4 regions of the Staphylococcus delphini genome follow, and region 2 is predicted to be linked to each of the others. Evidence: a T-box and tRNA genes for the amino acid it is inferred to sense, from the RefSeq annotation. Region 2 holds a T-box; the other regions hold tRNA genes.
The links. The T-box of region 2 lies ahead of EL101_RS06465 (valine--tRNA ligase). A T-box ahead of a tRNA ligase gene usually reads a tRNA of that ligase, here a tRNA-Val.

Region 1 (7,249 bases), 1.2 Mb from region 2:
GTTTCGACTCACTGTAAAAGAATTCGGTGCCGGGCTAGTGTGCGCAGAAATGGTGAGCGACAAAGCGATTTTGTTTAACAATCCAAAAACGATGAAAATGTTATACATCGATGAAAATGAACGTCCATTATCGTTACAAATTTTTGGTGGTGAAAAAGAAACATTAGTTGAAGCTGCCGAATATGTAGATAAAAATACAACAGCTGACATTATTGATATTAATATGGGCTGTCCAGTATCAAAAATTATTAAATGTGAAGCGGGTGCACGTTGGTTGTTAGATCCGAACAAAATTTATGAAATGGTGTCGGCGGTAACAGAACGCGTGAGCAAACCTGTGACATGTAAAATGCGTATCGGCTGGGATGAGGACCATATCTTCGCAGTTGAAAATGCAAAAGCTGCTGAACGTGCGGGTGCTGCGGCGATTTCGCTACATGGTCGCACACGTGTTCAAATGTACGAAGGCAAGGCGGATTGGGATATTATTCGTCAAGTGAAAGAAGCGGTGAACATTCCGGTCATCGGTAATGGTGATGTTACGAGTCCAGAACTTGCTGAAAAAATGCTGAAAGAAACAGGCGTGGATGCAGTTATGATCGGACGAGAAGCATTAGGCAATCCATGGATGATTTATCGTACGGTGCATTATTTAGAAACAGGCGAGTTAATTGACGAGCCTCAAATCGACGAAAAAATTGAGATTGCTTTATTACACTTGAATCGTCTCGTTGATTTAAAAGGTGAAAAAGTGGGCGTTATGGAAATGCGCAAACACGCGTCATGGTACCTTAAAGGTGTCCGAGGCAATGGCAAAGCGCGTAAAGCATTAAACCAGGCAGAAACATTAGCCGAAATGACTGAGATTTTAACAGAATTCCGTGATGAACAAATGGAAAAACAAAAAATAGAGGCATAAGAAGCGAAAAGGAGAGGTAAGCATGACAGAAGAATTGAATGACCAAATGCAGGTCCGTCGACAAAAATTACAAGAATTAAGAGACTTAGGGATTGATCCATTCGGTGAGAAGTTTGAGCGTACTGGAACTGCGGAAACGTTAAAAGCACAATGGGATCAATACGCTAAAGAAGAACTTGCTGAAAAAGAAGCGGAAAGTCATACAGTAATTGCAGGTCGTATTATGACGAAACGTGGTAAAGGTAAAGCAGGATTTGCACATATTCAAGACTTATCCGGTCAAATTCAAATTTATGTACGTAAAGACCAAGTCGGTGATGAACAATTTAATATTTGGAACACTGCAGATTTAGGTGATATTGTCGGCGTTGAAGGTATTATGTTTAAAACAAATACTGGTGAATTATCAGTAAAAGCGAAGTCATTCAAACTTTTATCTAAAGCGTTACGTCCACTACCAGACAAACATCACGGTTTACAAGATATCGAACAACGTTACCGTCAGCGTTATCTTGACTTAATTACCAACGAAGAAAGCACGCAAACGTTTATTAATCGTAGCCGTATTCTTCAAGAAATGCGTAATTACCTTAATGAAAAAGGCTTTTTAGAAGTGGAAACACCAATGATGCATCAAATCGCAGGGGGGGCTGCAGCGAAACCATTCGTGACACACCACAACGCATTAGATGCAACACTTTACATGCGTATTGCGATCGAACTTCACCTTAAACGTCTAATCGTAGGTGGCTTGGAGAAAGTATATGAAATCGGACGCGTATTCCGTAACGAAGGTGTTTCTACACGCCATAACCCAGAATTTACAATGATTGAATTGTATGAAGCGTATGCAGACTACAAAGATATTATGTCATTAACTGAAGAGTTAGTTGCACATATCGCTCGTCGCGTATTAGGTACAACTTCAGTTCAGTACGGTGATGAAACAATTCATTTAGAACCACAATGGCGTAGATTACACATGGTTGATGCCGTTAAAGAAGCAACAGGTGTAGACTTTTATGAAGTGAAATCAGACGAAGAAGCACACGAATTAGCGAAAGTGCATGGCATTGAAGTAGATGACAATATGAAGTACGGTCACATCTTAAATGAATTTTTCGAACAAAAAGTAGAAGAAACTTTAATTCAACCGACATTCATTTACGGTCATCCAATTGAAATCTCTCCTTTAGCTAAGAAAAACCCTGAAGATTCACGCTTCACTGATCGTTTTGAGTTGTTCATTGTAGGTCGTGAACATGCGAATGCGTTTACAGAATTAAACGACCCAATCGATCAACGTCAGCGCTTTGAAGCACAATTAGTAGAAAAAGAACAAGGTAACGACGAAGCGCATGAAATGGATGAAGATTTCATTGAAGCGTTAGAATACGGTATGCCGCCAACAGGTGGATTAGGTATCGGTATTGACCGCCTTGTGATGTTGTTAACGAATTCTCCATCTATTCGTGACGTGTTATTATTCCCATATATGCGTCAAAAATAAGATATATCATCAAACGCTTGTACATTGACTATTCAGTGTACAGGCGTTTTTTTAATTTCAGTAAAGGAGAAATGGATGAACGATAGGGGCATTTCATATTGCAATGCGTAGGCAAGAGAATACTATGATGTATGGAGAATGGATATGGTGAAGCTTGGTTGGTTCCACAGGTGGTGGGGTATCGAAGGGGTTGTGTAAACCATCTTAAATTTATTTTTAAAAAAGGTGATAAAAAGTGTTGACTTTAAAATGATAATTAAGTATTATATAAAAGTCGTCAAATTGAACGGCAAACCAAATTTAAAATGTTTGTAAAAAACTTAAACAAAGTGTAAAATTAACTATTGAAAAGTATTTGCAAAACATGTATTATAAAAAGGTAGCCGATGAGCTACTTAATAAAATAATTATTGTCTGGTGACAATGGCAAAGAGGTCACACCTGTTCCCATGCCGAACACAGAAGTTAAGCTCTTTAGCGCCGATGGTAGTCGGACTTACGTTCCGCGAGAGTAGGACGTTGCCAGGCATTACATATGGAGAATTAGCTCAGCTGGGAGAGCATCTGCCTTACAAGCAGAGGGTCGGCGGTTCGATCCCGTCATTCTCCACCATTGCCGGCCTAGCTCAATTGGTAGAGCAACTGACTTGTAATCAGTAGGTTGGGGGTTCAAGTCCTCTGGCCGGCACCATTTTATGAGCCATTAGCTCAGTTGGTAGAGCATCTGACTTTTAATCAGAGGGTCAGAGGTTCGAATCCTCTATGGCTCATCATTCGAATACTATTGAGCAGAAGTAGTTCAGCGGTAGAATACGACCTTGCCAAGGTCGGGGTCGCGGGTTCGAATCCCGTCTTCTGCTCCATTATTTTTGCCGGGGTGGCGGAACTGGCAGACGCACAGGACTTAAAATCCTGCGGTGAGAGATCACCGTACCGGTTCGATTCCGGTCCTCGGCACCATCTTTAATCATGCGCCCGTAGCTCAATTGGATAGAGCGTTTGACTACGGATCAAAAGGTTATGGGTTCGACTCCTATCGGGCGCGCCATCTTAATAACGGGAAGTAGCTCAGCTTGGTAGAGCACTTGGTTTGGGACCAAGGGGTCGCAGGTTCAAATCCTGTCTTCCCGACTTCTGTAAAATAACATGGGGGCTTAGCTCAGCTGGGAGAGCGCCTGCTTTGCACGCAGGAGGTCAGCGGTTCGATCCCGCTAGTCTCCACCATTATATTTTTGAAATGAACATTGAAAACTGAATGACAATATGTCAACGTTAATTCCGATAATTTGAGTACTTCAAAAGTACTTTCAAGAGTGATTGACTTAAACAATCAATGAGCTATATCAAGCTTACTTCTTTTATGGAGAGTTTGATCCTGGCTCAGGATGAACGCTGGCGGCGTGCCTAATACATGCAAGTCGAGCGAACAGATAAGGAGCTTGCTCCTTTGACGTTAGCGGCGGACGGGTGAGTAACACGTGGGTAACCTACCTATAAGACTGGAATAACTCCGGGAAACCGGGGCTAATGCCGGATAACATGTTGAACCGCATGGTTCTACAGTGAAAGACGGTCTTGCTGTCACTTATAGATGGACCCGCGCCGTATTAGCTAGTTGGTGGGGTAACGGCCTACCAAGGCGACGATACGTAGCCGACCTGAGAGGGTGATCGGCCACACTGGAACTGAGACACGGTCCAGACTCCTACGGGAGGCAGCAGTAGGGAATCTTCCGCAATGGGCGAAAGCCTGACGGAGCAACGCCGCGTGAGTGATGAAGGTCTTCGGATCGTAAAGCTCTGTTGTTAGGGAAGAACAAATGTGTAAGTAACTGTGCACATCTTGACGGTACCTAACCAGAAAGCCACGGCTAACTACGTGCCAGCAGCCGCGGTAATACGTAGGTGGCAAGCGTTATCCGGAATTATTGGGCGTAAAGCGCGCGTAGGCGGTTTTTTAAGTCTGATGTGAAAGCCCACGGCTCAACCGTGGAGGGTCATTGGAAACTGGAAAACTTGAGTGCAGAAGAGGAAAGTGGAATTCCATGTGTAGCGGTGAAATGCGCAGAGATATGGAGGAACACCAGTGGCGAAGGCGGCTTTCTGGTCTGCAACTGACGCTGATGTGCGAAAGCGTGGGGATCAAACAGGATTAGATACCCTGGTAGTCCACGCCGTAAACGATGAGTGCTAAGTGTTAGGGGGTTTCCGCCCCTTAGTGCTGCAGCTAACGCATTAAGCACTCCGCCTGGGGAGTACGGTCGCAAGACTGAAACTCAAAGGAATTGACGGGGACCCGCACAAGCGGTGGAGCATGTGGTTTAATTCGAAGCAACGCGAAGAACCTTACCAAATCTTGACATCCTTTGACAACTCTAGAGATAGAGCTTTCCTCTTCGGAGGACAAAGTGACAGGTGGTGCATGGTTGTCGTCAGCTCGTGTCGTGAGATGTTGGGTTAAGTCCCGCAACGAGCGCAACCCTTGAACTTAGTTGCCATCATTAAGTTGGGCACTCTAAGTTGACTGCCGGTGACAAACCGGAGGAAGGTGGGGATGACGTCAAATCATCATGCCCCTTATGATTTGGGCTACACACGTGCTACAATGGACAATACAAAGGGCAGCGAAACCGCGAGGTCAAGCAAATCCCATAAAGTTGTTCTCAGTTCGGATTGTAGTCTGCAACTCGACTACATGAAGCTGGAATCGCTAGTAATCGTAGATCAGCATGCTACGGTGAATACGTTCCCGGGTCTTGTACACACCGCCCGTCACACCACGAGAGTTTGTAACACCCGAAGCCGGTGGAGTAACCATTTTGGAGCTAGCCGTCGAAGGTGGGACAAATGATTGGGGTGAAGTCGTAACAAGGTAGCCGTATCGGAAGGTGCGGCTGGATCACCTCCTTTCTAAGGATAATATACGGAATATCACCATTAGGTGATAAGCGGATTAACGTGACATATTGTATTCAGTTTTGAATGCTCATTCATTTGAGGATTCAGAATGATTTGTACATTGAAAACTAGATAAGTAAGTATAGATTTTACCAAGCAAAACCGAGTGACAAGCGTTTAAAAGCTTGAAACAAAAAATTATCGCTAGTCGTCAAATGACGACTCACATAATTAATAACTGGTGATTTTGGACAAGATTGTATTTCGGTAGACAGACATGATGTTTTGAAAACGTTTGTCAGTCTATGAATCGCAAGCATGAGCGAAGGCGCTTACTACGCGTAAGTAACTGAGTGAATGTGAAGTGATGAAGCCGAATGCGAACGTTTGCCAAAATATTATTGTGATAGGTGACGTATTTATGGATTGACCAAACGTTGATGAAAGCGTTTGTCAGTCAACGCATTTCTTGATGCGCGCAGTGAAGTTTACTTTCCGTAAATGAACAAGCGAAGAAAGAAATAAGGCAGAATGCGAACGCTTATCATAACGTTTAGATTAAGTTATTAAGGGCGCACGGTGGATGCCTTGGCACTAGAAGCCGATGAAGGACGTTACTAACGACGATATGCTTTGGGGAGCTGTAAGTAAGCTTTGATCCAGAGATTTCCGAATGGGGAAACCCAGCACGAGTTATGTCGTGTTATCTGCATGTGAATACATAGCATGCAAGAAGGCAGACCCGGAGAACTGAAACATCTTAGTACCCGGAGGAAGAGAAAGAAAAATCGATTCCCTGAGTAGCGGCGAGCGAAACGGGAAGAGCCCAAACCAATAAGCTTGCTTATTGGGGTTGTAGGACACTCTGTACGGAGTTACAAAAGAATTTGTTAGACGAATAACCTGGAAAGGTTAATCATAGAAGGTAATAATCCTGTAGTCGAAAACAAATTCTCTCTTGAGTGGATCCTGAGTACGACGGAGCACGTGAAATTCCGTCGGAATCTGGGAGGACCATCTCCTAAGGCTAAATACTCTCTAGTGACCGATAGTGAACCAGTACCGTGAGGGAAAGGTGAAAAGTACCCCGGAAGGGGAGTGAAAGAGAACTTGAAACCGTGTGCTTACAAGTAGTCAGAGCCCGTTAATGGGTGATGGCGTGCCTTTTGTAGAATGAACCGGCGAGTTACGATCTGATGCAAGGTTAAGCAGAAAATGTGGAGCCGTAGCGAAAGCGAGTCTGAATAGGGCGAATGAGTATTTGGTCGTAGACCCGAAACCAGGTGATCTACCCTTGGTCAGGTTGAAGTTCAGGTAACACTGAATGGAGGACCGAACCGACTTACGTTGAAAAGTGAGCGGATGAACTGAGGGTAGCGGAGAAATTCCAATCGAACTTGGAGATAGCTGGTTCTCTCCGAAATAGCTTTAGGGCTAGCCTCAAGTGATGATTATTGGAGGTAGAGCACTGTTTGGACGAGGGGCCCCTCTCGGGTTACCGAATTCAGACAAACTCCGAATGCCAAATAATTTAACTTGGGAGTCAGAATGTGGGTGATAAGGTCCATATTCGAAAGGGAAACAGCCCAGACCACCAGCTAAGGTCCCAAAATATATGTTAAGTGGAAAAGGATGTGGCGTTGCCCAGACAACTAGGATGTTGGCTTAGAAGCAGCCATCATTTAAAGAGTGCGTAATAGCTCACTAGTCGAGTGACACTGCGCCGAAAATGTACCGGGGCTAAACATATTACCGAAGCTGTGGATTGTCCTTTGGACAATGGTAGGAGAGCGTTCTAAGGGCGTTGAAGCATGATCGCAAGGACATGTGGAGCGCTTAGAAGTGAGAATGCCGGTGTGAGTAGCGAAAGACGGGTGAGAATCCCGTCCACCGATTGACTAAGGTTTCCAGAGGAAGGCTCGT
Region 2 (7,249 bases):
GTTGAAAACGGCCATAACGCACTAGAGAACCATGTATCTAACACGTCTTCATCTTGCGTCCAATTTTCAATATCTTCTGGCGCTTCTTCACCGACATAAATTTCTCCTGTTTCATTATGATACCAAGCAGGAATTTGATGTCCCCACCACAACTGTCTTGAAATTGTCCAATCACGAATCTCTTCCATCCAGCGATTAAATGTTTTTTCGAAACGTGGCGGTACAAACTCGATACGGCCCTCAGTATCTTGGTTATTTAAAGCTTGTTCAGCAAGTGGTGCCATTTTAACAAACCATTGTGTTGATAAATATGGCTCAACGACAGCGCCTGAACGTTCGGAATGACCGACAGAATGTGTATGGTTATCGATTTTAATCACTAAACCTTTATCCAACAAATCTTTAACGAGTTGCTTACGACATTCAAAACGCTCCATACCTTCATATTTGCCCGCTTCACTATTCATGTGACCTGCTTCATCCATTACGACAATACGTTCTAAATCATGGCGATTACCGATTTCAAAGTCGTTCGGGTCGTGTGCAGGCGTTACTTTCATCGCACCACTACCGAAGTCTTGATCGACATAGTCATCTGCAATAATTGGAAGTTCACGTCCGACAATTGGTAAAATCACTTTCTTGCCGATCACTTCTTTATAGCGTTCATCATTTGGGTTGACGACAATCGCCGTATCTCCAAGCATCGTTTCAGGTCGTGTCGTCGCAATCTCAATGTAACCTTCACCATCTGCAAATGGATATTTGAAATGATAAAACTTGCCTTCTACGTCTTCATGTACCACTTCAATATCAGAAAGTGCGGTTCTCGCCACAGGGTCCCAGTTAATAATACGTTCACCACGATAAATGAGACCTTTATTGTACATGTCTACGAATACTTTACGTACTGCTTGACTTAATCCTGCATCCAATGTGAAACGCTCTCGGGAATAATCTAAACCAAGTCCTAACTTTGCCCACTGTTGACGAATAAATGAGGCGTATTCCTCTTTCCATTCCCAAGCTTTTTCAAGAAACTTTTCTCGCCCAATATCATGACGCGAAATCCCTTCTTCTCTCATTTTCGCTTCTACTTTTGCTTGTGTCGCAATCCCTGCATGGTCCATACCAGGTAAATAAAGTGTTTCATAACCTTGCATACGTTTCATACGTGTTAAAATATCTTGTAAAGTCGTATCCCACGCGTGACCTAAATGCAACTTCCCTGTCACATTCGGTGGTGGAATCACAATAGTATATGTAGGTTTATCTGAATGATCATTTGGTTTAAAAAGTTCTTGGTCTAGCCATTTTTGATATCGACCCGCTTCAACTTCTTGCGGATTATACTTCGGTTTCATTTCCATTAAAAATCCCTCCATTAAAATAAAAAAACACCTGTCCAAAATAGGACGGATGTTCCGCGGTACCACCTATATTCAATAGTGTAGACAAACCTCTACACTACTGCTCTCTTATGATTAACGCTCATGACACGCTTTAACCTACTCTTAGTTCAATTAAAGTTCAAAACGGGCTACCTTCAGTTATGACTTTTATGCATTTCCAGCTACCATGCACTCTCTATAAAAAGCAAATAACTTACTCTTCCCTGACACTATTTTTGATTTCATTCTTATAGTATACTGAAACGACAATGAAGTCAATACAAGGAGGAACGAAAACATGAACCCATGTGCATTTGGTACAAAAGATCCACTTTATCTCAATTATCACGATCACACCTGGGGCAAACCGCTGTATGATTCACGCGCTTTATTTGAATTGTTAGCCCTAGAATCACAACATGCGGGTCTTTCGTGGTTAACGATTTTAAAAAAGAAGGAAGCCTATCAACAAGCATTTCACAATTTTGACCCCTATCGAATTGCACAAATGCGTGATGAAGATATTGATGCATTAATGGCCTTTCCAAATATCATACATCATCGTCCAAAATTAGAAGCCATCGTCTCACAAGCGAAAGGTTATATTCAAATTGAGCAGGATTACAACAGTTTCAGTTCGTTTTTATGGTCATTTGTCGATGGTGCACCGGTCGATTTTAAATATCAATCTGTTGAAGAACGCATCACCGTTAACGATACAGCTAAAGCATTATCAAAAGCATTGAAACAATATGGATTTAAATTTATTGGTCCTGTTACCGCCTTTTCATTTATGGAAGCTGCCGGCCTTTATAACAGCCATTTAGTATCATGTCCGAACCGATAAAAAATGCTAGACAAACCCATTTCAGCGTTACCATCAATGTATGCCACAATATAAAAGGACTTGGACGTAACATCATCCAAGCCCTTAATTGATATCATTTTTATTGTTACGCTCTATATATTTCAAATACACACTAACGAGTGGTGCAATTAAAAATAGAATAAAGAATACACGGAAAATATGATAACTTGAAATCATCGCAATGTCCGCACCGATATCCAATGCGACCAAGACAATTTGACTCATTCCACCTGGTGCCGCACCAAGGAATAATTCATCAATAGAAGCATGGTTAATGAACTGTACAAGATATACCATTGCTAACGCCCCAAATATAAGCATGACATTTTGATAAGCAATAGCAACTGCAATTCTCCCTTTTAATTGATCTGTTAAATGCGCAATTTGAATGCCGACACGAATCATATAAATAATTTGTGCGCCAGCAATAATGGGTGCATCAAGTGTGAATGTATGGTTCGTTACAAAATTCCAAATGATTAACACGACGATAGGTGCCATCAACATTTTTGTGGGGAAATGAATCCACTTCATCAGCATATAAACGACAGCAATTCCTAAAGCGATAATGACAACGTGTTGTATCGTTAAAACATCCGTTAAATATTGTACGTTCGTTTGATTGACACGATTCGAATGATCAGTTTTAAAGAAAAATGATATTAAAGGCACTAACAACACAACAAAAATGACACGTGACGTTTGTGTCAGACTCACGACAAGGATATCTGCTTTTTTATTTTCTTCAGCCATTACAATCATCTGACTTAACGCCCCTGGGATTACGCTTAAAATAGCCGTTTCACGATTGACATGTGCAATTTTTCTAAAACCAGTGGAGACGACAAGGGCTAACAGTAAAATGAGGACACTCACTAAAACAATCGCGAGCCAATCATCTTTAATATCACTTGTCACACTTCTTGTAAATGAAGTCCCAATTTGAACCCCTAGCATAATTAAGCCTAGTTCACTCAACCAAAACGGCCATTGAACATCTCGTTTTAGTACTTTTACGACAAAAATACTTGCCAAAATGGGTCCGAACATCCATGGCAACATGATATGCAATGCAAACAAAATCCAACCAAACAAAAACGCAATAACGAGTACAAGTAAATTATTGAACATTTTATTTTGTGCCATGGCCTCGCCTCCTAATTTTTTATTACAACGAGGAGTAAGGTTAACACAGTTCTCGTATGACCTCACTCCACTCATAGCAATCATATATTATACGCTTTTCTATTAAACATGCAATTCGCAAAACTTATACATTAGATTTACGATAAATGATGATCAGCGACATGAAAAAAACCTAGGATAGTAGGCTTCAAATATGCACCATCACGAAAAACAGAGGTCGGGACACGTCAATCCCAACCTCATCTATAGTCATATTTAATTATTTTCCGAGACGCTCTAACGCAACATCGAAAGCATGCAATGTTTTTTCAATGTCTTCTTTTGTATGTGCTGTCGATAAAAACATACCTTCAAATTGTGATGGTGGCAAGAAAATGCCTTGTTCAGCAAGTTCTCGATACAGTTGGCTAAACAATTCTAAATCGGATTGGTTCGCTTCTTTAAAGTTTGTGACTGGCCCTTCATTTAAGAAGAATCCAATCATAGAACCTGCTCGATTTACTGTTAACGGCACTTGATGTTTGCTGAAGATTTCAGTTAATCCTTCTTCTAACCTATCACCAAGTTCATTAAAGTAATCATAGCTTTCTGGTGTTAATTGGCTTAATGTCATATAACCACTCGTCATTGCAAGCGGGTTACCTGACAATGTACCTGCTTGATAAATGTCTCCACTTGGTGCAATATGATCCATAATTTCTTTACGGCCACCGAAAGCACCAACAGGTAGACCACCGCCAATCACTTTACCTAGACACGTTAAATCTGGAATGACGTCAAAATAGCCTTGTGCACAATTGTAACCAACGCGAAAACCAGTCATCACTTCATCAAAAATAAGTAAAGCATCATTTTCTTTCGTAATGTCGCGTAACCCTTGTAAAAAGTTGTTAATCGGTGGTACGACACCCATGTTTCCTGAGACGGGCTCTACAATGACCGCTGCGATATCATCACCAAACTCTTCAAATGCGTATTTTACCGCTTCAAGATCGTTATAAGGCACCGTAATCGTATTTTTCGCCGTACCTTCTGGAACACCGGGTGAATCCGGTAAACCTAACGTTGCTACACCAGAACCGGCTTTAATTAACAACGAATCACTATGACCGTGATAGTTACCTTCAAATTTAATGATTTTATTTTTACCAGTATAACCACGTGCTAAACGTAATGTGTCTAATGTTGCTTCTGTTCCGGATGACACCATACGCACTTTTTCAATAGAAGGCACACGTTCAATCACTAATTCAGCTAAACGGTTTTCTTCTAATGTTGATGCGCCAAAGCTTGTACCACGTTCGACAACATCATGAATCGCTTCAATCACTTTAGGATCACGATGACCTAAAATAAGCGGCCCCCAACTGAGCACATAGTCAATATATTCATTGCCGTCAATATCATAAATTCGGCTTCCCTCACCGCGCGCCATAAAAATCGCTGGTGTGTCTACTGATTTAAATGCACGTACGGGGCTGTTCACACCTCCTGGCATCAGTTGTTCTGCTTTTTCAAATGCTTTAATTGATTCGTTATAACGCAATATTGCCGCCTCCTATTATTGTTGATCTAAATATTGACAAATGTCTTTCGCAAAGTAAGTGATAATCATATCTGCGCCTGCGCGTTTCATAGAGATCATTTGCTCCATCACGACTTTTTCTTCATCAATCCAACCATTTAATGCTGCTGCTTTTGTCATACTGTACTCACCACTCACATTATAAGCAATAATCGGTATGTTGCTATTGTTACGTACATCACGAATAATATCAAGGTAACTTAACGCCGGCTTAACAATCATCATGTCTGCCCCTTCGTTAAGGTCAGATTCCAACTCACGTAACGCTTCTAGACGGTTCGCTGGATCCATTTGATACGTTTTACGATCACCAAATGACGGTGCAGATTCTGCTGCATCACGGAATGGGCCGAAAAAGCTTGACGCATATTTAATCCCGTAACTCATAATTGGAATATGATAGTATCCTGCTTCATCTAAACCTTGGCGAATCGCTGCTACGAATCCATCCATCATATTACTAGGAGCGATAATATCTGCACCCGCCTTCACTTGAGAAACAGCTGTTTGAACGAGTAAAGGCAATGTTTTATCATTATCGACATCATGTGTATGTGGGTCAATCACACCACAATGACCATGATCCGTATATTCACATAAACATGTATCGGCAAGAATTAATAAATCATCATACATGGATTTCGCCAAACGTGTTGCTTTTTGAATAATACCCTCTTCAATAAATGCGCCTGTCCCACATGCATCTTTTTCATTCGGAATTCCAAAGAACATAATGGCACGAATCCCTAAATCATATGCCGCTTTCAATTCTTCATGTAGTAGATTTAAGCTGATTTGGTATACACCTGGTAAAGATTTAATTTCTGTTTTAACATCATCTTTTTCTACAACAAAAATAGGATAAATCAAATCTTCTTTTCTCACATGTGTTTCTCTCACCATATCGCGCATCACTTTTGATGAACGTAATCGTCTATGTCTATCGAATTGCATTATTGAACCCTCTCTTCTAAAATTTTAGTCACCATTGATTCTAAAGTTTGAATATCAGCAATAGAGCATGAATCGCCATAATCTTGAATTTGTCGTGCTGTTTGTTGACCAATGGCATAATACCTTTCGAAATTTAATGGTGTGTCATCGTCAAAAAAAGCTTTGACAGCAGAGGCACTCGCAAACGTCAATGCATCCACTTGACCTTGCTCGATACGTGCTTTGGCCTCCTTCACATTTTCCATTAAAAAACGTGACGTATACAAATCAATTTTATCAACATTGAAACCACGTGCTTGCAACGTTTCATGCAGTAATGGGCGCGCACGTTGACTGGATGGAATCAAAATGTGCTCTCCTTGTTGTGTGGGAAATGCCTCAAGAAAGCCTTCTTGTGAGTAATCTGCTGGGTAAAAATCCACTTGCAAGCCTTGTGATTCACAAAATGCTTTCGTTTTCTCGCCTATGACCGCTAATCCATTAAAATTTAACTGCTTTAAATAAGGTAGAAAATGCGTAACGGCATTTTGAGATGTAAAAACAAGCCAATCATAGTGACGACGAAGCACAGATTGATCAAAAGGAAGTGGTTCAGTCGTCACAAATGGAAGATGAAGGATTTCCGCGCGCTGATCATCATAACGCTTTGTTTGGGTCATCACTATAATAGGCTTCATCATTTACACCTCTTTCTCATTTAAAGCTTGAATAATTTTATCCGCACCTTGAGATTTAAGAACACGACTCACTTCGCTACCGACTTGTATTGGGTCTTGACCTGAAAATGTGTACTCAAATCTTTGTTTACCATCTGGAGACATAATCAAACCCGTGAATTGAATCTCAGTATCATTTTTACGTGTTGCATAGCCCCCGATAGGCACTTGACAACTCCCATTCATTTCTTTTAAAAACGTGCGCTCTGCTGTGACACATGCCGCCACGTCTTCATTATGTACTTTTGCGAGTAAAGCTAACAATTCTTCATCATCTGCACGACATTCAATACCAAGTGCACCTTGACCAATAGCCGGTACGAGCAAGTCTTCATCTAAATACGTTGTCACTATGTCATCAGACCAACCCATGCGTTTCAAACCTGCTGCCGCTAAAATGATCGCATCGTAATCCTCTGTTTCTAGCTTTTTCAATCGTGTGTCAATGTTTCCTCTTATCCATTTGATTTCTAGGTTCGGATATTTCGCTAAAATCTGTGCCCCCCGTCTTAACGAACTTGTTCCAATAATACTACCATCAGGAAGTTCGTCTAACGGAATATGATTTTTTGAAATGAAAGCATCGAAT
Region 3 (7,249 bases), 330 kb from region 2:
ATTCCATGTGTAGCGGTGAAATGCGCAGAGATATGGAGGAACACCAGTGGCGAAGGCGGCTTTCTGGTCTGCAACTGACGCTGATGTGCGAAAGCGTGGGGATCAAACAGGATTAGATACCCTGGTAGTCCACGCCGTAAACGATGAGTGCTAAGTGTTAGGGGGTTTCCGCCCCTTAGTGCTGCAGCTAACGCATTAAGCACTCCGCCTGGGGAGTACGGTCGCAAGACTGAAACTCAAAGGAATTGACGGGGACCCGCACAAGCGGTGGAGCATGTGGTTTAATTCGAAGCAACGCGAAGAACCTTACCAAATCTTGACATCCTTTGACAACTCTAGAGATAGAGCTTTCCTCTTCGGAGGACAAAGTGACAGGTGGTGCATGGTTGTCGTCAGCTCGTGTCGTGAGATGTTGGGTTAAGTCCCGCAACGAGCGCAACCCTTGAACTTAGTTGCCATCATTAAGTTGGGCACTCTAAGTTGACTGCCGGTGACAAACCGGAGGAAGGTGGGGATGACGTCAAATCATCATGCCCCTTATGATTTGGGCTACACACGTGCTACAATGGACAATACAAAGGGCAGCAAAACCGCGAGGTCAAGCAAATCCCATAAAGTTGTTCTCAGTTCGGATTGTAGTCTGCAACTCGACTACATGAAGCTGGAATCGCTAGTAATCGTAGATCAGCATGCTACGGTGAATACGTTCCCGGGTCTTGTACACACCGCCCGTCACACCACGAGAGTTTGTAACACCCGAAGCCGGTGGAGTAACCATTTTGGAGCTAGCCGTCGAAGGTGGGACAAATGATTGGGGTGAAGTCGTAACAAGGTAGCCGTATCGGAAGGTGCGGCTGGATCACCTCCTTTCTAAGGATAATATACGGAATATCACCATTAGGTGATAAGCGGATTAACGTGACATATTGTATTCAGTTTTGAATGTTTGTGTTTGTATAAATGTTCGGGGCCTATAGCTCAGCTGGTTAGAGCGCACGCCTGATAAGCGTGAGGTCGGTGGTTCGAGTCCACTTAGGCCCACCATTTAAAATTTAAATCATATATTGGGGGCTTAGCTCAGCTGGGAGAGCGCCTGCTTTGCACGCAGGAGGTCAGCGGTTCGATCCCGCTAGTCTCCACCATTTATATCTTTTGTACATTGAAAACTAGATAAGTAAGTATAGATTTTACCAAGCAAAACCGAGTGACAAGCGTTTAAAAGCTTGAAACAAAAAATTATCGCTAGTCGTCAAATGACGACTCACATAATTAATAACTGGTGATGGTGAGTGACGTATTTATTGATTGAATGCGAACGCTTATCATAACGTTAAGATTAAGTTATTAAGGGCGCACGGTGGATGCCTTGGCACTAGAAGCCGATGAAGGACGTTACTAACGACGATATGCTTTGGGGAGCTGTAAGTAAGCATTGATCCAGAGATTTCCGAATGGGGAAACCCAGCACGAGTTATGTCGTGTTATCTGCATGTGAATACATAGCATGCAAGAAGGCAGACCCGGAGAACTGAAACATCTTAGTACCCGGAGGAAGAGAAAGAAAAATCGATTCCCTGAGTAGCGGCGAGCGAAACGGGAAGAGCCCAAACCAATAAGCTTGCTTATTGGGGTTGTAGGACACTCTGTACGGAGTTACAAAAGAATTTGTTAGACGAATAACCTGGAAAGGTTAATCATAGAAGGTAATAATCCTGTAGTCGAAAACAAATTCTCTCTTGAGTGGATCCTGAGTACGACGGAGCACGTGAAATTCCGTCGGAATCTGGGAGGACCATCTCCTAAGGCTAAATACTCTCTAGTGACCGATAGTGAACCAGTACCGTGAGGGAAAGGTGAAAAGTACCCCGGAAGGGGAGTGAAAGAGAACTTGAAACCGTGTGCTTACAAGTAGTCAGAGCCCGTTAATGGGTGATGGCGTGCCTTTTGTAGAATGAACCGGCGAGTTACGATCTGATGCAAGGTTAAGCAGAAAATGTGGAGCCGTAGCGAAAGCGAGTCTGAATAGGGCGAATGAGTATTTGGTCGTAGACCCGAAACCAGGTGATCTACCCTTGGTCAGGTTGAAGTTCAGGTAACACTGAATGGAGGACCGAACCGACTTACGTTGAAAAGTGAGCGGATGAACTGAGGGTAGCGGAGAAATTCCAATCGAACTTGGAGATAGCTGGTTCTCTCCGAAATAGCTTTAGGGCTAGCCTCAAGTGATGATTATTGGAGGTAGAGCACTGTTTGGACGAGGGGCCCCTCTCGGGTTACCGAATTCAGACAAACTCCGAATGCCAAATAATTTAACTTGGGAGTCAGAATGTGGGTGATAAGGTCCATATTCGAAAGGGAAACAGCCCAGACCACCAGCTAAGGTCCCAAAATATATGTTAAGTGGAAAAGGATGTGGCGTTGCCCAGACAACTAGGATGTTGGCTTAGAAGCAGCCATCATTTAAAGAGTGCGTAATAGCTCACTAGTCGAGTGACACTGCGCCGAAAATGTACCGGGGCTAAACATATTACCGAAGCTGTGGATTGTCCTTTGGACAATGGTAGGAGAGCGTTCTAAGGGCGTTGAAGCATGATCGTAAGGACATGTGGAGCGCTTAGAAGTGAGAATGCCGGTGTGAGTAGCGAAAGACGGGTGAGAATCCCGTCCACCGATTGACTAAGGTTTCCAGAGGAAGGCTCGTCCGCTCTGGGTTAGTCGGGTCCTAAGCTGAGGCCGACAGGCGTAGGCGATGGATAACAGGTTGATATTCCTGTACCACCATTATTCGTTTTAAGCGATGGGGGGACGCAGTAGGATAGGCGAAGCGTGCTGTTGGAGTGCACGTCCAAGCAGTGAGATTGAGTGTTAGGCAAATCCGGCACTCTTAAGATTGAGCTGTGATGGGGAGAGGAACTTGTTCCTCGAGTCGTTGATTTCACACTGCCGAGAAAAGCCTCTAGCTAGAATAACGGTGCCCGTACCGCAAACCGACACAGGTAGTCAAGATGAGAATTCTAAGGTGAGCGAGCGAACTCTCGTTAAGGAACTCGGCAAAATGACCCCGTAACTTCGGGAGAAGGGGTGCTCTTTGAGGTTCACGCTTCGAAGAGCCGCAGTGAATAGGCCCAAGCGACTGTTTATCAAAAACACAGGTCTCTGCTAAACCGTAAGGTGACGTATAGGGGCTGACGCCTGCCCGGTGCTGGAAGGTTAAGAGGAGTGGTTAGCGCAAGCGAAGCTACGAATCGAAGCCCCAGTAAACGGCGGCCGTAACTATAACGGTCCTAAGGTAGCGAAATTCCTTGTCGGGTAAGTTCCGACCCGCACGAAAGGCGTAACGATTTGGGCACTGTCTCAACGAGAGACTCGGTGAAATCATAGTACCGGTGAAGATGCCGGTTACCCGCGACAGGACGGAAAGACCCCGTGGAGCTTTACTGTAGCCTGATATTGAAATTCGGTACAGTTTGTACAGGATAGGTAGGAGCCTTAGAAGCGTGAGCGCTAGCTTACGTGGAGGCATTGGTGGGATACTACCCTAATTGTATTGGATTTCTAACCCGCAGCACTTATCGTGCTGGGAGACAGTGTCAGGCGGGCAGTTTGACTGGGGCGGTCGCCTCCTAAAGAGTAACGGAGGCGCTCAAAGGTTCCCTCAGAATGGTTGGAAATCATTCATAGAGTGTAAAGGCATAAGGGAGCTTGACTGCGAGACCTACAAGTCGAGCAGGGTCGAAAGACGGACTTAGTGATCCGGTGGTTCCGCATGGAAGGGCCATCGCTCAACGGATAAAAGCTACCCCGGGGATAACAGGCTTATCTCCCCCAAGAGTTCACATCGACGGGGAGGTTTGGCACCTCGATGTCGGCTCATCGCATCCTGGGGCTGTAGTCGGTCCCAAGGGTTGGGCTGTTCGCCCATTAAAGCGGTACGCGAGCTGGGTTCAGAACGTCGTGAGACAGTTCGGTCCCTATCCGTCGTGGGCGTAGGAAATTTGAGAGGAGCTGTCCTTAGTACGAGAGGACCGGGATGGACATACCTCTGGTGTACCAGTTGTCGTGCCAACGGCATAGCTGGGTAGCTATGTATGGACGGGATAAGTGCTGAAAGCATCTAAGCATGAAGCCCCCCTCGAGATGAGATTTCCCAACTTCGGTTATAAGATCCCTCAAAGATGATGAGGTGAATAGGTTCGAGGTGGAAGCGTAGCGATACGTGGAGCTGACGAATACTAATCGATCGAAGACTTAATCAAAATAATTGTTCATAAGGTAATGCTTGTGAAAATATACTTACTATCTAGTTTTGAATGTATAACATTCAACAACTTAATCTGGTGCCAATGGCAAAGAGGTCACACCTGTTCCGATGCCGAACACAGAAGTTAAGCTCTTTAGCGCCGATGGTAGTCGGACTTACGTTCCGCGAGAGTAGGACGGTGCCAGGTTAATACATAATTGGAGAATTAGCTCAGCTGGGAGAGCATCTGCCTTACAAGCAGAGGGTCGGCGGTTCGATCCCGTCATTCTCCACCATTTTTAAAAATTAATATGAGTAGCCGGCCTAGCTCAATTGGTAGAGCAACTGACTTGTAATCAGTAGGTTGGGGGTTCAAGTCCTCTGGCCGGCACCATGATGAGCCATTAGCTCAGTTGGTAGAGCATCTGACTTTTAATCAGAGGGTCAGAGGTTCGAATCCTCTATGGCTCACTTTGCGGGTGTGGCGGAATTGGCAGACGCACTAGACTTAGGATCTAGCGCCTTACGGCGTGGGGGTTCGACTCCCTTCACCCGCATATGCAGAAGTAGTTCAGCGGTAGAATACAACCTTGCCAAGGTTGGGGTCGCGGGTTCGAATCCCGTCTTCTGCTCCATTATTTGCCGGGGTGGCGGAACTGGCAGACGCACAGGACTTAAAATCCTGCGGTGAGAGATCACCGTACCGGTTCGATTCCGGTCCTCGGCACCATTGTTTCTGTTTCATATGCGCCCGTAGCTCAACTGGATAGAGCGTTTGACTACGGATCAAAAGGTTATGGGTTCGACTCCTATCGGGCGCGCTACATTACCTTACGGGAAGTAGCTCAGCTTGGTAGAGCACTTGGTTTGGGACCAAGGGGTCGCAGGTTCAAATCCTGTCTTCCCGATATCTTTTAAAATTATTTATATGGGGGCTTAGCTCAGCTGGGAGAGCGCCTGCTTTGCACGCAGGAGGTCAGCGGTTCGATCCCGCTAGTCTCCACCATTTAAATTTAATACTAATACAACTACATAAGGCGGCGTAGCTCAGCTGGCTAGAGCGTACGGTTCATACCCGTGAGGTCGGGGGTTCGATCCCCTCCGCCGCCACTAATTTTAGTTGAAAACATTATTAGGACCTTTAGCTCAGTTGGTTAGAGCTAACGGCTCATAACCGTTCGGTCGCAGGTTCGAGTCCTGCAAGGTCCATATAATTCGGAGGAATACCCAAGTCTGGCTGAAGGGATCGGTCTTGAAAACCGACAGGGGCTTAACGGCTCGCGGGGGTTCGAATCCCTCTTCCTCCGCCATTATTATTTTCTATTACCGCGGGATGGAGCAGTTCGGTAGCTCGTCGGGCTCATAACCCGAAGGTCGGTGGTTCAAATCCGCCTCCCGCAATATTATTTATAAGTGGTCCCGTAGTGGAGCGGTTTAACACGCCTGCCTGTCACGCAGGAGATCGCGGGTTCGATTCCCGTCGGGACCGCCATTATTAAAATGGTTCAGTAGCTCAGTCGGTAGAGCAAAGGACTGAAAATCCTTGTGTCGGCGGTTCGATTCCGTCCTGAACCACTTTTTTGCCGGCCTAGCTCAATTGGTAGAGCAACTGACTTGTAATCAGTAGGTTGGGGGTTCAAGTCCTCTGGCCGGCACCATGTCTTGGAGGGGTAGCGAAGTGGCTAAACGCGGCGGACTGTAAATCCGCTCCTTCGGGTTCGGCAGTTCGAATCTGCCCCCCTCCACCATATCAATAGGGGCATAGTTCAACGGTAGAATAGAGGTCTCCAAAACCTTTGATGTGGGTTCGATTCCTACTGCCCCTGCCATGGCGGTTGTGGCGAAGTGGTTAACGCATCGGATTGTGGTTCCGACATTCGTGGGTTCGATTCCCATCAACCGCCCTTTATTTAAAATTAATGGGCTATAGCCAAGCGGTAAGGCAACGGACTTTGACTCCGTCACTCGCTGGTTCGAATCCAGCTAGCCCAGTTACTTTTGGCGGCATAGCCAAGTGGTAAGGCCGAGGTCTGCAAAACCTCTATTCACCGGTTCAAATCCGGTTGCCGCCTCCATTGATATGAAGCATGCGGGAGTAGTTCAATTTTTAGAACACTTTCCTTCCCGGAAAGAGGTATAGGTGTAAGTCCTATCTTCCGCTCCAAATCATTTTAAATTCAAGTTAATCACTCATGACGCGGGAGTAGTTCAATTCTAGAACACTTTCCTTCCCGGAAAGAGGTATAGGTGCAAGTCCTATCTTCCGCTCCATTTTTTCCAATAACTTATTGGATTTTTTTGTATTATGCCGGTGTGGCGGAATTGGCAGACGCGCGGGACTCAAAATCCCGTGTCTTCACAGACGTGTCGGTTCGACCCCGACCACCGGTATCAATAACCATTAATTAGACATCATAGCACATCAGAAACCCTGTTATTACGGGGTTTCTTTTTATTTATTTACCATCGTATGTCCATTAAAATGGCACCCCAATGGCACCACGCTATATTTTCAAGTGGCACGTGCCATTTTTTCGCTGTATCCCTTGTGGTAGTAAGGATGCGGCTATTAACAATGAGTCGTAGATGAATTTAACTTATTACTATTTACCTGTCTTTTTTTAATACATATCGAAATGAAAGACTTACTTACCCCAACCGAGTTAACTCTCCAAATTTTTATGACTACACAGCAATTTGGACACATCTTGGACACGTTTGTATTTTTGTGTGTCCGATGTGTCCATGTCATTATTGTGCATTAAATAACTCAATTGGCCACGAAATTAGTTTTTAAGCACTCATGCCATGTTCCACATTATTGTAATTACTATTTCTGCGCATTGTATTTCTTTCTATTGAGGCTCTTTCACTTTATTAGGTATTAGGTTTTTCTGCTCACGCTTTCAAAATGCGACGTACATAAATCCTAAAAGGACATTTAATCTAATCCTTTTTACATATTTAATGACTTACAGGTTGGTCGAATGATTCATCTTGAAGTCATAT
Region 4 (7,249 bases), 570 kb from region 2:
TACTTAAATTTTCAAAGAGGTGTGAAATTTGCATAGTATCTCCTCCGGTAATCTATTCCCATGTCCCTTATTATACCAATGTTCATAAGCGTTTGTCATATCAGAGTAAAAAGAAATCACATTTAAATATTTGATTCGATGTATTCAATCGTTTCATGTAAAATGGGAGGAATTCCACTAAACAACAAATCGAAAACGAGGTAAAGATGACTTATTTGATCCTTACCTCGTTTCAATACTTGACACTTATATTTTAAATGATAGTTTATAACAATGTTTCGCCAAAGAACGAACCTAACAGTGCGACGGCTTGTTGAGCAGTGCGATTTTCGACATCTAAGAGTGGATTCACTTCAACAATATCCATTGACGTAATCATATCGGATTGGTTGAGTAATTCTAATGCATAATGACTTTCACGATACGTTAAGCCACCTAAAACTTTCGTTCCTGTCCCCGGCGTTTCATTAGGATCTAACGCATCGACATCTAATGATAAATGCACACCATCAGTCTTATCCTTTAAATATGCGATACTTTCTTCAATGACTGAACGAATGCCCCGCTCATCAATATCAGCCATCGTATATGTACGAATTTGATGCTTCTTAATATATTCACGTTCACCAAAATCTAAATCACGCATACCGATAAGCACAATATTTTCCGGCTTCACTTTAGGTGCAAAGCCGCCAAGTTGAACGAGCTTTTCATCCCCTTCACCCGCCAATATACGTAATGGCATCCCGTGCATATTACCAGATGGCGATTCTTCTGGTACATTCAAATCACCATGTGCGTCATACCAAATGATGCCCAGGTCGTCGTAATGCTCTGCAACACCTGAAATCGAACCAATAGCCAATGAATGATCCCCACCTAAAATCACTGGAAAATGGTCTTGTCGAATACTCTCTGACACTTTATCTTTTAATGATTTTGAGAAAGTGAGAATTTCCTCATAATTTTGTAAGCCCTCTTGTTGAGACATAAACTTCTCAATATCGACAGGTGGCGATTCAACGTTCCCTGCATCAATGACCTCATGACCAATACGTTTTAAACGAGGTAACACACCTGCATATCGAATCGCATCTGGACCCAAATCAACACCTAGTTTCTTCTGCCCAAATGTAGTGGGTGCACCGATGAGTTCTATAATTTTATTCATTTGTTATCTCCCCTTTTTTTAATGATTCATTTAACAATGTTTGCAGCTCAATTGCCCCTTTAAATCAATTGAATATGCATACAATTTCAGAATAGTTGTTTAGGCCATTGAATTCAAGCATTGTAAAAACGCAAAAGTCGTATGAGATTTAACTATATGTGCTTTAATGAATTTTTATAACTACGAACTGTGTTTTGGAGGATGGAGCATGAATGAAACAGTAGATTTTATTCATTTTAAATTTTGCTAGAAAAAGTGTGCGGAGGCGAGCGATGTTTGAGATGCGCGTGTTGGATACGGTGCTGCTAATGGTAAGATAGCAAAAGCGACAGAAGACAAAAATAAAAACCCTATCCCATTTGGAATAAGGTTTGAAAGTGAGCCATAGAGGATTCGAACCTCTGACCCTCTGATTAAAAGTCAGATGCTCTACCAACTGAGCTAATGGCTCTTATGGCTGGGCTAGCTGGATTCGAACCAGCGAGTGACGGAGTCAAAGTCCGTTGCCTTACCGCTTGGCTATAGCCCATCGATGGTGGAGGGGGGCAGATTCGAACTGCCGAACCCGAAGGAGCGGATTTACAGTCCGCCGCGTTTAGCCACTTCGCTACCCCTCCGCTATGTATGCAATTAAAAATGGTGGAGAATGACGGGATCGAACCGCCGACCCTCTGCTTGTAAGGCAGATGCTCTCCCAGCTGAGCTAATTCTCCATATATAAATGACCCCTACGGGACTCGAACCCGTGTTACCGCCGTGAAAGGGCGGTGTCTTAACCGCTTGACCAAGGGGCCATGGCTCCACAGGTAGGACTCGAACCTACGACCGATCGGTTAACAGCCGATAGCTCTACCACTGAGCTACTGTGGATCAATCTTAACCTGGCACCGTCCTACTCTCGCGGAACGTAAGTCCGACTACCATCGGCGCTAAAGAGCTTAACTTCTGTGTTCGGCATGGGAACAGGTGTGACCTCTTTGCCATTGGCACCAGATTAAGTTGTAGAATGTTATACATTCAAAACTAGATAGTAAGTATATTTATCACAAGCATTACCTTATGAACAATTATTTTGATTAAGTCTTCGATCGATTAGTATTCGTCAGCTCCACGTATCGCTACGCTTCCACCTCGAACCTATTCACCTCATCATCTTTGAGGGATCTTATAACCGAAGTTGGGAAATCTCATCTCGAGGGGGGCTTCATGCTTAGATGCTTTCAGCACTTATCCCGTCCATACATAGCTACCCAGCTATGCCGTTGGCACGACAACTGGTACACCAGAGGTATGTCCATCCCGGTCCTCTCGTACTAAGGACAGCTCCTCTCAAATTTCCTACGCCCACGACGGATAGGGACCGAACTGTCTCACGACGTTCTGAACCCAGCTCGCGTACCGCTTTAATGGGCGAACAGCCCAACCCTTGGGACCGACTACAGCCCCAGGATGCGATGAGCCGACATCGAGGTGCCAAACCTCCCCGTCGATGTGAACTCTTGGGGGAGATAAGCCTGTTATCCCCGGGGTAGCTTTTATCCGTTGAGCGATGGCCCTTCCATGCGGAACCACCGGATCACTAAGTCCGTCTTTCGACCCTGCTCGACTTGTAGGTCTCGCAGTCAAGCTCCCTTATGCCTTTACACTCTATGAATGATTTCCAACCATTCTGAGGGAACCTTTGAGCGCCTCCGTTACTCTTTAGGAGGCGACCGCCCCAGTCAAACTGCCCGCCTGACACTGTCTCCCAGCACGATAAGTGCTGTGGGTTAGAAATCCAATACAATTAGGGTAGTATCCCACCAATGCCTCCACGTAAGCTAGCGCTCACGCTTCTAAGGCTCCTACCTATCCTGTACAAACTGTACCGAATTTCAATATCAGGCTACAGTAAAGCTCCACGGGGTCTTTCCGTCCTGTCGCGGGTAACCGGCATCTTCACCGGTACTATGATTTCACCGAGTCTCTCGTTGAGACAGTGCCCAAATCGTTACGCCTTTCGTGCGGGTCGGAACTTACCCGACAAGGAATTTCGCTACCTTAGGACCGTTATAGTTACGGCCGCCGTTTACTGGGGCTTCGATTCGTAGCTTCGCTTGCGCTAACCACTCCTCTTAACCTTCCAGCACCGGGCAGGCGTCAGCCCCTATACGTCACCTTACGGTTTAGCAGAGACCTGTGTTTTTGATAAACAGTCGCTTGGGCCTATTCACTGCGGCTCTTCAGAGCGTGAACCCCAAAGAGCACCCCTTCTCCCGAAGTTACGGGGTCATTTTGCCGAGTTCCTTAACGAGAGTTCGCTCGCTCACCTTAGAATTCTCATCTTGACTACCTGTGTCGGTTTGCGGTACGGGCACCGTTATTCTAGCTAGAGGCTTTTCTCGGCAGTGTGAAATCAACGACTCGAGGAACAAGTTCCTCTCCCCATCACAGCTCAATCTTAAGAGTGCCGGATTTGCCTAACACTCAATCTCACTGCTTGGACGTGCACTCCAACAGCACGCTTCGCCTATCCTACTGCGTCCCCCCATCGCTTAAAACGAATAATGGTGGTACAGGAATATCAACCTGTTATCCATCGCCTACGCCTGTCGGCCTCAGCTTAGGACCCGACTAACCCAGAGCGGACGAGCCTTCCTCTGGAAACCTTAGTCAATCGGTGGACGGGATTCTCACCCGTCTTTCGCTACTCACACCGGCATTCTCACTTCTAAGCGCTCCACATGTCCTTGCGATCATGCTTCAACGCCCTTAGAACGCTCTCCTACCATTGTCCAAAGGACAATCCACAGCTTCGGTAATATGTTTAGCCCCGGTACATTTTCGGCGCAGTGTCACTCGACTAGTGAGCTATTACGCACTCTTTAAATGATGGCTGCTTCTAAGCCAACATCCTAGTTGTCTGGGCAACGCCACATCCTTTTCCACTTAACATATATTTTGGGACCTTAGCTGGTGGTCTGGGCTGTTTCCCTTTCGAATATGGACCTTATCACCCACATTCTGACTCCCAAGTTAAATTATTTGGCATTCGGAGTTTGTCTGAATTCGGTAACCCGAGAGGGGCCCCTCGTCCAAACAGTGCTCTACCTCCAATAATCATCACTTGAGGCTAGCCCTAAAGCTATTTCGGAGAGAACCAGCTATCTCCAAGTTCGATTGGAATTTCTCCGCTACCCTCAGTTCATCCGCTCACTTTTCAACGTAAGTCGGTTCGGTCCTCCATTCAGTGTTACCTGAACTTCAACCTGACCAAGGGTAGATCACCTGGTTTCGGGTCTACGACCAAATACTCATTCGCCCTATTCAGACTCGCTTTCGCTACGGCTCCACATTTTCTGCTTAACCTTGCATCAGATCGTAACTCGCCGGTTCATTCTACAAAAGGCACGCCATCACCCATTAACGGGCTCTGACTACTTGTAAGCACACGGTTTCAAGTTCTCTTTCACTCCCCTTCCGGGGTACTTTTCACCTTTCCCTCACGGTACTGGTTCACTATCGGTCACTAGAGAGTATTTAGCCTTAGGAGATGGTCCTCCCAGATTCCGACGGAATTTCACGTGCTCCGTCGTACTCAGGATCCACTCAAGAGAGAATTTGTTTTCGACTACAGGATTATTACCTTCTATGATTAACCTTTCCAAGTTATTCGTCTAACAAATTCTTTTGTAACTCCGTACAGAGTGTCCTACAACCCCAATAAGCAAGCTTATTGGTTTGGGCTCTTCCCGTTTCGCTCGCCGCTACTCAGGGAATCGATTTTTCTTTCTCTTCCTCCGGGTACTAAGATGTTTCAGTTCTCCGGGTCTGCCTTCTTGCATGCTATGTATTCACATGCAGATAACACGACATAACTCGTGCTGGGTTTCCCCATTCGGAAATCTCTGGATCAAAGCTTACTTACAGCTCCCCAAAGCATATCGTCGTTAGTAACGTCCTTCATCGGCTTCTAGTGCCAAGGCATCCACCGTGCGCCCTTAATAACTTAATCTTAACGTTATGATAAGCGTTCGCATTCTGCCTTATTTCTTTCTTCGCTTGTTCATTTACAGAAAGTAAACTTCACTGCGCGCATCAAGAAATGCGTTGACTGACAAACGCTTTCATTAACGTTTGGTCAATCCATAAATACGTCACCTATCACAATAATATTTTGGCAAACGTTCGCATTCGGCTTCATCACTTCACATTCACTCAGTTACTTACGCGTAGTAAGCACCTTCGCTCATGCTTGCGATTCATAGACTGACAAACGTTTTCAAAACATCATGTCTGTCTACCGAAATACAATCTTGTCCAAAATCACCAGTTATTAATTATGTGAGTCGTCATTTGACGACTAGCGATAATTTTTTGTTTCAAGCTTTTAAACGCTTGTCACTCGGTTTTGCTTGGTAAAATCTATACTTACTTATCTAGTTTTCAATGTACAAATCATTCTGAATCCTCAAATGAATGAGCATTCAAAACTGAATACAATATGTCACGTTAATCCGCTTATCACCTGATGGTGATATTCCGTATATTATCCTTAGAAAGGAGGTGATCCAGCCGCACCTTCCGATACGGCTACCTTGTTACGACTTCACCCCAATCATTTGTCCCACCTTCGACGGCTAGCTCCAAAATGGTTACTCCACCGGCTTCGGGTGTTACAAACTCTCGTGGTGTGACGGGCGGTGTGTACAAGACCCGGGAACGTATTCACCGTAGCATGCTGATCTACGATTACTAGCGATTCCAGCTTCATGTAGTCGAGTTGCAGACTACAATCCGAACTGAGAACAACTTTATGGGATTTGCTTGACCTCGCGGTTTTGCTGCCCTTTGTATTGTCCATTGTAGCACGTGTGTAGCCCAAATCATAAGGGGCATGATGATTTGACGTCATCCCCACCTTCCTCCGGTTTGTCACCGGCAGTCAACTTAGAGTGCCCAACTTAATGATGGCAACTAAGTTCAAGGGTTGCGCTCGTTGCGGGACTTAACCCAACATCTCACGACACGAGCTGACGACAACCATGCACCACCTGTCACTTTGTCCTCCGAAGAGGAAAGCTCTATCTCTAGAGTTGTCAAAGGATGTCAAGATTTGGTAAGGTTCTTCGCGTTGCTTCGAATTAAACCACATGCTCCACCGCTTGTGCGGGTCCCCGTCAATTCCTTTGAGTTTCAGTCTTGCGACCGTACTCCCCAGGCGGAGTGCTTAATGCGTTAGCTGCAGCACTAAGGGGCGGAAACCCCCTAACACTTAGCACTCATCGTTTACGGCGTGGACTACCAGGGTATCTAATCCTGTTTGATCCCCACGCTTTCGCACATCAGCGTCAGTTGCAGACCAGAAAGCCGCCTTCGCCACTGGTGTTCCTCCATATCTCTGCGCATTTCACCGCTACACATGGAATTCCACTTTCCTCTTCTGCACTCAAGTTTTCCAGTTTCCAATGACCCTCCACGGTTGAGCCGTGGGCTTTCACATCAGACTTAAAAAACCGCCTACGCGCGCTTTACGCCCAATAATTCCGGATAACGCTTGCCACCTACGTATTACCGCGGCTGCTGGCACGTAGTTAGCCGTGGCTTTCTGGTTAGGTACCGTCAAGATGTGCGCAGTTACTTACACATTTGTTCTTCCCTAACAACAGAGCTTTACGATCCGAAGACCTTCATCACTCACGCGGCGTTGCTCCGTCAGGCTTTCGCCCATTGCGGAAGATTCCCTACTGCTGCCTCCCGTAGGAGTCTGGACCGTGTCTCAGTTCCAGTGTGGCCGATCACCCTCTCAGGTCGGCTACGTATCGTCGCCTTGGTAGGCCGTTACCCCACCAACTAGCTAATACGGCGCGGGTCCATCTATAAGTGACAGCAAGACCGTCTTTCACTGTAGAACCATGCGGTTCAACATGTTATCCGGCATTAGCCCCGGTTTCCCGGAGTTATTCCAGTCTTATAGGTAGGTTACCCACGTGTTACTCACCCGTCCGCCGCTAACGTCAAAGGAGCAAGCTCCTTATCTGTTCGCTCGACTTGCATGTATTAGGCACGCCGCCAGCGTTCATCCTGAGCCAGGATCAA

Region 1: it has a tRNA-Val gene. The T-box ahead of EL101_RS06465 (valine--tRNA ligase) is inferred to sense a tRNA for this amino acid. The anticodon was not compared.
Region 3: it has a tRNA-Val gene. The T-box ahead of EL101_RS06465 (valine--tRNA ligase) is inferred to sense a tRNA for this amino acid. The anticodon was not compared.
Region 4: it has a tRNA-Val gene. The T-box ahead of EL101_RS06465 (valine--tRNA ligase) is inferred to sense a tRNA for this amino acid. The anticodon was not compared.

The regions. Positions count from the first base shown of each region.
Region 1 covers NZ_LR134263.1:2,561,154-2,568,402, reverse strand. The annotation lists gene dusB (tRNA dihydrouridine synthase DusB) at 1-919, shown strand, start outside; gene lysS (lysine--tRNA ligase) at 942-2,429, shown strand; rRNA gene rrf (5S ribosomal RNA) at 2,843-2,957, shown strand; tRNA gene EL101_RS12110 (tRNA-Val) at 2,967-3,042, shown strand; tRNA gene EL101_RS12105 (tRNA-Thr) at 3,045-3,120, shown strand; tRNA gene EL101_RS12100 (tRNA-Lys) at 3,127-3,199, shown strand; tRNA gene EL101_RS12095 (tRNA-Gly) at 3,218-3,292, shown strand; tRNA gene EL101_RS12090 (tRNA-Leu) at 3,301-3,389, shown strand; tRNA gene EL101_RS12085 (tRNA-Arg) at 3,401-3,477, shown strand; tRNA gene EL101_RS12080 (tRNA-Pro) at 3,487-3,560, shown strand; tRNA gene EL101_RS12075 (tRNA-Ala) at 3,578-3,653, shown strand; rRNA gene EL101_RS12070 (16S ribosomal RNA) at 3,787-5,338, shown strand; rRNA gene EL101_RS12065 (23S ribosomal RNA) at 5,883-7,249, shown strand, end outside.
Region 2 covers NZ_LR134263.1:1,353,769-1,361,017, reverse strand. The annotation lists gene EL101_RS06465 (valine--tRNA ligase) at 1-1,370, opposite strand, end outside; T-box leader at 1,409-1,631, opposite strand; gene EL101_RS06460 (DNA-3-methyladenine glycosylase I) at 1,690-2,238, shown strand; gene EL101_RS06455 (AbrB family transcriptional regulator) at 2,323-3,405, opposite strand; gene hemL (glutamate-1-semialdehyde 2,1-aminomutase) at 3,665-4,903, opposite strand; gene hemB (porphobilinogen synthase) at 4,967-5,944, opposite strand; gene EL101_RS06440 (uroporphyrinogen-III synthase) at 5,944-6,621, opposite strand; gene hemC (hydroxymethylbilane synthase) at 6,625-7,249, opposite strand, start outside.
Region 3 covers NZ_LR134263.1:1,027,640-1,034,888, forward strand. The annotation lists rRNA gene EL101_RS04640 (16S ribosomal RNA) at 1-870, shown strand, start outside; tRNA gene EL101_RS04645 (tRNA-Ile) at 968-1,044, shown strand; tRNA gene EL101_RS04650 (tRNA-Ala) at 1,067-1,142, shown strand; rRNA gene EL101_RS04655 (23S ribosomal RNA) at 1,335-4,256, shown strand; rRNA gene rrf (5S ribosomal RNA) at 4,334-4,448, shown strand; tRNA gene EL101_RS04665 (tRNA-Val) at 4,461-4,536, shown strand; tRNA gene EL101_RS04670 (tRNA-Thr) at 4,559-4,634, shown strand; tRNA gene EL101_RS04675 (tRNA-Lys) at 4,639-4,711, shown strand; tRNA gene EL101_RS04680 (tRNA-Leu) at 4,716-4,797, shown strand; tRNA gene EL101_RS04685 (tRNA-Gly) at 4,801-4,875, shown strand; tRNA gene EL101_RS04690 (tRNA-Leu) at 4,882-4,970, shown strand; tRNA gene EL101_RS04695 (tRNA-Arg) at 4,988-5,061, shown strand; tRNA gene EL101_RS04700 (tRNA-Pro) at 5,075-5,148, shown strand; tRNA gene EL101_RS04705 (tRNA-Ala) at 5,171-5,246, shown strand; tRNA gene EL101_RS04710 (tRNA-Met) at 5,277-5,350, shown strand; tRNA gene EL101_RS04715 (tRNA-Ile) at 5,376-5,449, shown strand; tRNA gene EL101_RS04720 (tRNA-Ser) at 5,458-5,550, shown strand; tRNA gene EL101_RS04725 (tRNA-Met) at 5,568-5,641, shown strand; tRNA gene EL101_RS04730 (tRNA-Asp) at 5,656-5,732, shown strand; tRNA gene EL101_RS04735 (tRNA-Phe) at 5,743-5,815, shown strand; tRNA gene EL101_RS04740 (tRNA-Thr) at 5,823-5,898, shown strand; tRNA gene EL101_RS04745 (tRNA-Tyr) at 5,905-5,988, shown strand; tRNA gene EL101_RS04750 (tRNA-Trp) at 5,996-6,069, shown strand; tRNA gene EL101_RS04755 (tRNA-His) at 6,072-6,144, shown strand; tRNA gene EL101_RS04760 (tRNA-Gln) at 6,161-6,232, shown strand; tRNA gene EL101_RS04765 (tRNA-Cys) at 6,241-6,315, shown strand; tRNA gene EL101_RS04770 (tRNA-Gly) at 6,330-6,404, shown strand; tRNA gene EL101_RS04775 (tRNA-Gly) at 6,438-6,511, shown strand; tRNA gene EL101_RS04780 (tRNA-Leu) at 6,548-6,631, shown strand.
Region 4 covers NZ_LR134263.1:785,622-792,870, reverse strand. The annotation lists gene cdaA (diadenylate cyclase CdaA) at 1-34, opposite strand, end outside; gene rocF (arginase) at 266-1,171, opposite strand; tRNA gene EL101_RS03530 (tRNA-Lys) at 1,550-1,622, opposite strand; tRNA gene EL101_RS03525 (tRNA-Gln) at 1,626-1,700, opposite strand; tRNA gene EL101_RS03520 (tRNA-Tyr) at 1,705-1,788, opposite strand; tRNA gene EL101_RS03515 (tRNA-Val) at 1,809-1,884, opposite strand; tRNA gene EL101_RS03510 (tRNA-Glu) at 1,894-1,965, opposite strand; tRNA gene EL101_RS03505 (tRNA-Asn) at 1,967-2,041, opposite strand; rRNA gene rrf (5S ribosomal RNA) at 2,051-2,165, opposite strand; rRNA gene EL101_RS03495 (23S ribosomal RNA) at 2,244-5,165, opposite strand; rRNA gene EL101_RS03490 (16S ribosomal RNA) at 5,710-7,249, opposite strand, start outside.